One region of the Paenibacillus sp. FSL E2-0190 genome, then DNA from elsewhere that is predicted to be linked to it. Evidence: riboswitches for the same ligand, from Rfam matches in the RefSeq annotation. Region 1 holds a riboswitch; the other holds the start of a gene.
The links. A riboswitch is a leader RNA that binds a small molecule or an ion and turns the genes downstream of it on or off. The one in region 1 is predicted to bind cobalamin.

Region 1 (4,728 bases):
ATCCGGTTTTACTACGAATTGCGGCATGGTTAGTTCATCCCTTCTTATTTCAAATTAATTTTCAATATCAAAAATTGATATATTATAGCGCAGCAGGCTGCCACAGAAAGACCTCCGAGCCGTTCATGCTGGCCGGAATGTCGATAATGCGTTGGTTGGAGCTTCCCCGGTAGAGAAGCGTAGTATCTTTCAGTTCTTCTACAAATCTTCCATCTATTAACACCTGACACTGTTTAAGTAGATTCCACTCCGGCGTACCGGGAAGGGCTGTAAGTTCTTCGTACGTATAACCACTGTAAATCCAGATTGAGAACCCTGGCAGTACAGTGCGAAGCTCATGAATGAACCCCAGCAACTCTTCTGCTGAGAAAAAAGGATCGCCGCCTGCCAGTGTCAGACCATCCAGCAAAGGGTTAGCGGCGATTTCTGCAATGATTTCATGTTGTCGTTCTAAGGTGAAGACTTCTCCATATTTAAAGTTCCATGTCTCGGGATTAAAACATCCCGGGCAACGATGGCGGCAGCCGCTGAGAAAGAGGACGGCCCGCATGCCCTCTCCCTCGTTAATCGACTCCGGATAGTAACCGCAAATATTCATAGATGCTTAACGCGATCCCGAACTTCAGCTTGTTTGGCGGCATTAAAGCGGGTCTGATAGTCGCCGGTTAAATAACCTGTAACTCTGCGCAAACGGCGGATGTGCACGTCATTCTCATTTGCGTTGCAGGAAGGACAGTTTGTCCCAATTACGCCTTCGTATCCACAGCTGGAGCAGCGGTCAATCGGATGGTTAATGCTGAAATAACTGACCTGTTGTTCGAGCGCATATTTAATGATTTTGATAAAAGCCGATGGGTTGTTGCGGGCATTGCCGTTTAATTCGACATAAGAAATAGCCCCGGCATTGCAGTATTCATGGAAAGGAGCTTCCAAGCTGATCTTCTGAGCAGCACCCAGATCGAAGTATACAGGGATGTGAAAAGAGTTCGTATAATATTCACGGTCGGTTACGCCCGGAATGGAACCCAGTACCTTGCGGTCAACTTTGGTGAATTTACCGGACAAACCTTCTGCTGGAGTTGCGAACAGGGTGATGTTAAGATCCAGTTCCTCACTTTTCCGATCGCAATAGTCCCGCATATGACGCACGATAGCCAGCGCCTTGGCATGAACTTCCATATCCTCGCCATGGTGTTTGCCGTACATAGCTTTCATACATTCCGCCATACCGATGAAGCCAAGAGACAGACTGCCATGCTTCAGCAGATCGCCTACAGTGTCATCGGGTGCAAGATGTTCGCCGCCTTCCCAAACGCCTTCTCGCATCATGAAATCGGAAGCTTTAGCTTTTTGTGCGGTTTGGATGTGGAAGCGATGGAGAAGTCCTTCCAGCGCAATATCCATATAATGATTTAGATCTTCATAGAAGCCAGCTTCATCTGCGACGGTACGTCTGCCTGTTACTGTGCCGTGTGCCAGACCTAGCCGAACCAGATTTAGTGTATTAAAGGAAAGGTTGCCCTTCCCAGAGCAATGATTACGCCCAAAACGGTCACCGAGCACTCGGGTTCGGCAGCCCATTGTAGCGAACTCCGTATCAGGATCACTTGAATCATAATACTGCAAGTTGAGCGGAGCGTCCAGATTAGCGAAGTTTGGATATAGTCTGCGCGCAGAACATTCAGCTGCTTTTAGGAACAGTTCATAGTTAGGATCGCCTTGCTGTTGATTGATTCCTTGCTTGCATTTGAAGATTTGAATCGGGAACACTGGTGTTTCTCCGCTGCCAAGTCCGTTCATAGTTGCGGTTAGCAGAGAACTGATCACAAGCTGACCTTCTGGTGAAGTACAAGTACCGTAGTTGATGCTGGTAAACGGTATTTGTCCACCGGATCGGCTGGACATGGTATTCAGATTATGTACCATACTTTCAGCCGCTTGCAGGGTTTCGATTTCGGTTTCCTTTAGTGCAAAACGGAACGCTCTTGGATATGACTCCGCCAGATCGGTCCGGCTCATCGTAATCTCGCCCAAAGATTCGTCAGCTTGTCCTTCTTCAAAATAATCCAGACCCTTGCGGAACAGCTTGGCGAAGGATTTGGTTACATAAGGTGCCAGATCGTAATCGAGTTTATTGGCGGATACACCACCATATTGAGCATTTTGCTGGGATTGGAAAATAATCGCTACCAGAGACATAGCTGTCATTATTGAGTTCGGAGGACGAACGCTGCCGTTGCCGGTATTGAAACCTTCACGGAGAAGTTTATCAAACGGGATAAAAATACAGTTCGTCGTTCCAATCGCGTATTGATCCAGATCATGCACATAGACGACATTGTCATCAATAGCCTGCACTAGCTGTGGCGGCATCGTAAAATTGCGGGCGTACCATTTTGAATATTCACTGCCGAACTTGCTCATTTTACCGGAGAAACTCTCTCCATTCAAATTGGCATTCTCGCGCAATAGGTCCATATCCCGACTGTCGATAATATCCCGGCCTAAATCAATGAGCTCTTCTAAAAGAACTTCCCGTGCATTTTCTACTCCATTAAATTGTCTCTCCAACAACGTCATTGTACAGCTCTCCTCTCAGTATAAAAGAAAAACATCTATCATCAAATCCATATATCCATAAGAAGTTGGACTGCTATAAGCAGTCGTATATTTGTTCAGATTACATAAAAAAAGCATCCCCTACCCGAGGATGGCAGAAAATGCCCGATGCGTTATGTAAATATCCACACGGATATTTGCAGAGGTCTCTACGTAGATGACCGCATGCGGACACCATCCCTGTTCCTCGCAGGCATCAATAGTTGGTGTCGTCGAAACAGGTAGGTCTCCTGGCTTCCGTGGGATCTCTCGGCGCCTTCCCAAGGGTGTTCCTAACCCTCAGTGGCATTTGCCGGGAGATGTGGATTCTCAAGCTTCCCAGAAGCTTAAGAAGGCCATCCGGTTACAGTGGCGGGACCGCAGCGGATTCTCACCGCGCTTCCCTATTAAGCTCTAAATCCGGTTAAGGATCAAAGCGCCTGTCTCCACTATATTTTGTTGTCGTTAGATAAAAATAACCCAAGATGTTGTGTTTGTAAACAGTTTTTTAGAAAACCCGCGCGGGGAGCGGGTTCTTTAAAAGTACTCCACAAATGATCCACAGGCTGTCCATAAGTAATCCACAATTGATCCACAGGGAGATGCGAAATGATTCATAAATTGTCCGAAAAGATGCCACAAAGAGTCCATAAATATAGTGCAGATGACCCTAGAATTTGCTCATGAGAAAATACCCTTAGCCCAAAGTCATATTTTGGAGTAATCAGAAGAAATAGAAGAGATAAGGGAGGATAATCTTGCTTAGTTTGTGACAGAGCGGTGGAATTGTTACAATGGAAGGAGACAGCTACTATAAAATTTCGAGGAGGTATTCTCATGCCTATTGCTGAAGTTACAGTTATTCCAATTGGAACAGGCAGTACCAGTCTTAGCAGCTATGTTGCGGATATGCAGCGGGTGCTGAAGACAGTAGAAGGGATTACTTATGAACTTACGTCCATGGGGACGATCATCGAAGGGCCTCTGCAACGCATTTTTGCCGCGGTAGAAGCTTTGCATGAGTCTCCTTTTTCCGCAGGTGCAGAACGTGTCTCTACCTCACTTAAAATAGACGACCGCCGCGATAAACCCTCTACTAGCCGTGGAAAGTTAGAGTCTGTGGAGCGTAAGCTACAGGTGGATTAGCAGTTTAGAAGGGCGGAAAACAGGGAGAATAGGCTTGCGTTTCTGGCTGAAAGTTGTATAATATTTTTTGTTTGGCAGAAAAACAGCGTTAAGCTGGTGTAGCTCAGGGGTAGAGCAACGCACTCGTAATGCGTAGGCCGGGGGTTCAATTCCCTTCACCAGCATCCTTACAAAGTCGATAGTGGCGCGTGTTCCCGGGTTTTTGGAACTGCGCCTTTTTTTGTACAAGCATCAACTTCTAACATTCTTCTAACCTTTAGTCGAGTAAAGTGGGTGTCTCGTCAATTTTCTCCACTTCTTTTCGGGTTCCTAGAATAGAATCTCCGATACATCGGGGCACAGCTTCCTGCAAGTTGGGGAGAACATGTGAATAAGTATCCAGGGTGATATTTATTGATGAATGGCCTAATCTTTCCTGAAGTCGAATATGATGGACAGCCCCTGCCGTTCCCTGTTCTTCTGGAGAAACGTATCAAGGAAGATAAGACATGGCGCGAAATCGCTAATGAAAACGGTATGACTAGTGGTCACTGTCGAGCAGATGGAAGGTGTGGCGCAAGCTGACAGCAATCAGAATGAAGAATGGTGGAGGAGGAGCAGCATAAGCTGCCTTTCTCTTGCGGGGGCAGATCGGTTAGATGGTAATTACTATAAAAATAAAAAAGACACCACAAGGTGTCTTAGTACAGATACTTTTCGCTCGAATTTCACGAGCTCGTCAGTGAACTGAGTTCATAAGCAAGACTGGCTACGGCTAACAGATGAAGAGATAAAGTAATATCAATGTTAAAATGTGCGGTAATATTAATTTTCATAGATAACCACGCTCCTAAAGTATAAATACACATAAAGAAAACTTTATAAAGCGCTTGGCCTGCCATCATCAGTGCCAGGTAGCCATCCTGTACAGACGCCTTAGCGTTTCGACAATAACATTATACTTAATATTTTGTGTTTTGCCAAAAAAAGGACCCCCAATTCTTG
Region 2 (4,728 bases), 360 kb from region 1:
GCTACAATTACCTGCGAGATACTTTCGCTGCTAGTGCTTCCCCAGCTTGTAAATCCGCCTTGATTGTTTTGGTTATCGGACAGCCATTGGATGGCCCGATCCACGGCGGCTTTTACATCATCACGGGATGCATAATAAGGTGCAAGAGCTTGCATCGCCATCGCAGTCATATCGACATCGGCTTTAGTTACGCCTAATGCCCAGCCACCAGCTTCTGCTGTACCTTTTTTAACCTCTTTATCTAAAATATACTGAACTAGTTTTTCTCTTGTGGTCTGTTCTGTAACTCCATCAACTACAGGAATCTCATAGTTATGGCTATCTAACGCGATCAGAGCAAAAATCGGACCATTATTGCCTTGCTTTTGGATATATTGATAATCAGCGAGTGCTTTTCTCAGATCATATCCCGCAACATTTGTGATATCTTTTCCGATAGAGGTAAGTCCTAATATTGCTCTGGAATTCTCTGTGCTTTTATTGGCGTCGAGTTTTCCATCCTCTTTAATGGTTGATGCTATTTTCGTAGCTACATTGTTGTAATAAAGATCGTAATAACCGTTAGGTACTGTATAGTTCGCCCGGGCCAGAGAAAGGATCGACCATTCTCCGCTGCCTGTTCCAAACGTTGGATTCTTTACAGTATTTAAAATATAAGCAAGGTTTTTATCTAACTGTTGTTTGACGGCAACTGTAGTTTCCAGTTTGTAAGTAACCTGATAAGTTACATTTGTTTTGTTTCCAGCTCCGTCAAGAGCCGTTACAGTAATTGCATTACTGCCTGAATTCAGAGTAGCTTTGTACTCCCCATTTGCAGGTGATAAAGTAACTCCATTCAGCTTCACTTCTGGAGTAATGTCACTATATACATTGTCTGTGACAGCTACTTTGAAGCTTATTTCTTTATTGGATACTTCCTGTTTATCTTGTATGCCACTTACTGTAATAACAGGGGGTTCTATGTCTAATGCATTATTAAGACCGACAAGCGCATGATCTACACTTATTTGAGAGCTTGCCATGTTTTCGAGCACGGAATAGGCTTCATAAACTGCCGATTGCACTACTGGTCTGTCCAAAATAGTTTCTTTATTAGGGGCACTGTTAATCTCGGCGATTTCCGCAGTTAAAGCATCCTTATTGGCAAGTTGAACTGGGATTTCCCCCCAGCCGCCAAGATCAGAACCATAGCCATAAGTGGTGAACTGAGTTCGAATGATGTCACCGTCTTGAGGCTTATAATCGGTCATCCCAAACGGAGGAAACACATTATTTACTGCATACATCCAACCCGACATGGAGGTGTAGTCAAACTGACTTAACCACTCTGAGTCTGCTTTAGTGCCGACTGTATTCCCATCGGCTGAAATCATATCTAAAATATATTGTGGAATATTGACTTCGCTTCTGCCACTATCTTTAACTTCTGATAAATAAAAACCACTATCTATATTTCCTAAATATCTATAATTCCCATCACCTAGCGCACGTGTTATTAAAGATGCGCCATTATCGCCTTCATAAATCGGAACTTTAATAGGTTCCTTAATATACCCTTGGCCTAAGGTGAATTTCTCCACGGATACAGATACATACCCTTTAAGGGTAGAGCTTGCTCCATCTGCTTGAGCCGGGATTACACTTGTAGAGAATGTCGTAATAAATACAGCTACAATAAGTAACCACGCTAAAAACTTATTTTTCTTCATTTTTCCATAACCCTTCCCTTCATACCTATGATAAAAAACAGAATAAACTTTCTCATAACCACAAAAAAACCACTCAACATAAACGTCAAGAGGTTAAGATAGTGAACCACAATAATAGCTGGCAAACACTATTCAAGCACCTCTCTATCGATCGTAGAGTTTGATGGTGTAACAGAAAAAGGCAGATATTCTGGCTCAAGTATCATCACCCTTGCTGCCTTCCCAGTTTCCCAGTGGCATTTTGCAAGGACTCCTCTTTCACAGCGGCGGGACCGCGCGGGATTCACACCCGCTTTCCATTTAACCAATCTATGATTGTACTTCCGCAACATTCATAGTTGGCACCTATTTCTAATTTTAAATTTTCATGCTTCATCATATCTAATATATATGCTTTTGTCATGTTATATTTCTTTTTTGTATAACGGGCAGCTAGAGATAATCCTATTGAATAACCAATTTCTACGAGTAGGGTTATTCAAATAATTTCTTTATCCAACTGTGGGGTAAATTAATTTAAATCACTAATTCTTATATGAATTTACCACAAATTAGTAAGGTACTCGCTAAGTGTATTCTATGTTAGGGTATATTCAGAAAGCGTTTACAAAATAAAACTGGAGGTGTTTGTGTTCATCTAACCACCGAGTACAGCGTCAAAGCCAGGTCCAAGCATCCTAAATTTATCTCACAAAGGAGAATTCAATGACTACGCGAATCCAGAAATCCTTCTTATCATTGACACTTGTCACCGCTCTTCTGCTCTCTCTGTTCTCATCCATGGCCGCAGCTGCAACTAAGGACGAGCAACAAGCTAAGGCAGCGCCAAAGAGTAAGATCCAATCCTATGTAGACGAAATGCAGCCCGGATGGAACCTTGGCAATACTTTAGATGCTACAGGTGAGGATGAAACCTCCTGGGGCAATCCACGTGTGACCCAAGATCTTATTAAAAAGATCGCCGCTCAAGGCTATAAAAGCATTCGGATTCCTGTGACCTGGGATACTCACATGGGTGCGGCACCAGACTATACCCTAGAAAAGGCCTACCTCGACCGTGTGGAAGAAGTTGTCGGCTGGGCACTGGACGCCAAGCTTTATGTCATGATTAATGTCCATCATGATTCCTGGCTATGGGTAAGCCATATGGAAGAAAAACACGATGAAACGCTGGCGCGTTATGATGCAGCCTGGACTCAAATTGCCGATCGCTTCAAGGACAAATCCGATAAGCTGATGTTCGAGAGCATAAATGAGCCTCGGTTCACCGATGGTGGAAGCACAGACGAAGCAAAAATGGAGCAAATGCTTACTGAACTTAATAACTCTTTCTATCAAATCGTGCGGAAATCCGGTGGGAAAAACGACCTCCGCCCACTTGTATTACCTTCATTAGAGTCTTCACCTACGCAAACAAGAATGGATCATCTCTATAAGACGATTACGGCTCTGAACGATCCAAATATTATTGCGACCGTTCACTTCTATGGCTTCTGGCCTTTTAGTGTGAACATTGCCGGCTACACCACGTTTGAAAAAGATACAAAAAACGATATCACTCAAACTTTTGATAACGTTTACAATACATTTGTAGCTAAAGGCATCCCTGTCATCGTCGGCGAATTTGGTTTATTAGGTTTCGATAAAGACACGGGTGTGATTGAACAGGGCGAGAAGCTTAAATTCTTTGAGTATCTGACTTATTATTTGAAAGAAAAGAAAATGACTTCCATGCTCTGGGATAACGGGCAGCATTTCAACCGTAAAACTTATAAGTGGTCTGATCCTGAACTCCACAATGTATTAATGTCTGGTCTGAAGGAGCGTTCCTCCAGCACCGAAAGCGATTTGGTCTACCTAAAAAAAGGTGCACAAATCAAAGATACCAAGGTTAAGCTGAACCTGAACGGAAATAAGCTAACCACCATTAGTGCCAACGGAAAGTATCTGACCAAAGGTAAAGATTACACCTTAAATGGTGAGGAGCTCATCCTCAAAGCCAGCCAACTTAAAAAGCTCACAGCTTCCCAAAAATACGGTGAAAATGCCGTGCTGACTCTGAAATTCAACAAGGGTGTTGCGTGGAGACTTAAGGTGATTGTGTATGACACAGCTAAATTAAGCGATGCAAAAGGCACGACTGAATCCTTTGCCATTCCGACCACCTTTAATGGTAACCAGCTTGCCACAATGGAAGCTGTATATACCGCTGGTGGCAATGCAGGTCCGCAGGACTGGACTCCATTTAAGGAATTCGGCAATACCTTCTCACCTTCTTATAACACTAAAGAAATCAAGCTGCTTCCCGCGTTCTTTAAAGATGTTAAAGACGGCGAGGTAATCCTGAAGTTCCACTTCTGGAATGGTGATATCATCACCTACAAGATCACGAAGAGCGGAACAAACGTTGTAGGAAAGTCCTCTTAACCCCCCGTCCTGTTAACAACACAAATAGGGGTGTCCTTCGCAGGAACATCCCTATTTGTATTGCACCGATCACATATAAACCTCGTCATACGAAATTATCATCAACCGATAAATTAAATAAACGCCAAGATAGGCTCCGGTAATAAGAAACATTGGATTTAAAAATATCGCATGGATCGAGGTCATAAATACAGCATGATCTCTTAATATTTCGTAAATTGCCAAGGCAGAAATATTTCCAAAGATAATCGTACTTAAGATCGAAACAACATTAAAAACCATACGCCACTTTATCGATTTCCCCTGTAACATCAGCATAACAATGGGAACAAGAATACTACCAAGTACGATTAGAAATTTCATCCAGCTCACCTCGGTAATTTTTTAATCGTCCAGTTCCACACTTTCGATTTGTCCGTCTGCATTTACCGTCCACTCGATTTCAACGCCATTGTTCAATCCGAGCTTGTCTTCATCTTCAATGACTATATGATCAGGAATCGTTAAGGTTTGCTCTTTACCGCCCTCCACTTGAACAGTAACCTGTTTACCCTTAACCGCAGTGATCCTTCCGTCATATTCAATCTGCTGC

Region 2: linked by a shared signal. The riboswitch ahead of NST25_RS03900 (S-layer homology domain-containing protein) and the one ahead of NST25_RS02380 (anaerobic ribonucleoside triphosphate reductase) in region 1 are both predicted to bind cobalamin.

The regions. Positions count from the first base shown of each region.
Region 1 covers NZ_CP150306.1:544,752-549,479, forward strand. Annotated here, with positions in the region: gene NST25_RS02370 (ribonucleoside-diphosphate reductase subunit alpha) at 1-27, opposite strand, end outside; gene nrdG (anaerobic ribonucleoside-triphosphate reductase activating protein) at 83-598, opposite strand; gene NST25_RS02380 (anaerobic ribonucleoside triphosphate reductase) at 595-2,580, opposite strand; cobalamin riboswitch at 2,822-3,057, opposite strand; gene NST25_RS02385 (MTH1187 family thiamine-binding protein) at 3,436-3,744, shown strand; tRNA gene NST25_RS02390 (tRNA-Thr) at 3,837-3,908, shown strand; gene NST25_RS02395 (hypothetical protein) at 4,141-4,308, shown strand.
Region 2 covers NZ_CP150306.1:902,461-907,188, reverse strand. Annotated here, with positions in the region: gene NST25_RS03900 (S-layer homology domain-containing protein) at 1-1,709, opposite strand, end outside; cobalamin riboswitch at 1,872-2,073, opposite strand; gene NST25_RS03895 (cellulase family glycosylhydrolase) at 2,415-4,136, shown strand; gene NST25_RS03890 (transposase) at 4,206-4,499, opposite strand; gene NST25_RS03885 (hypothetical protein) at 4,521-4,728, opposite strand, start outside.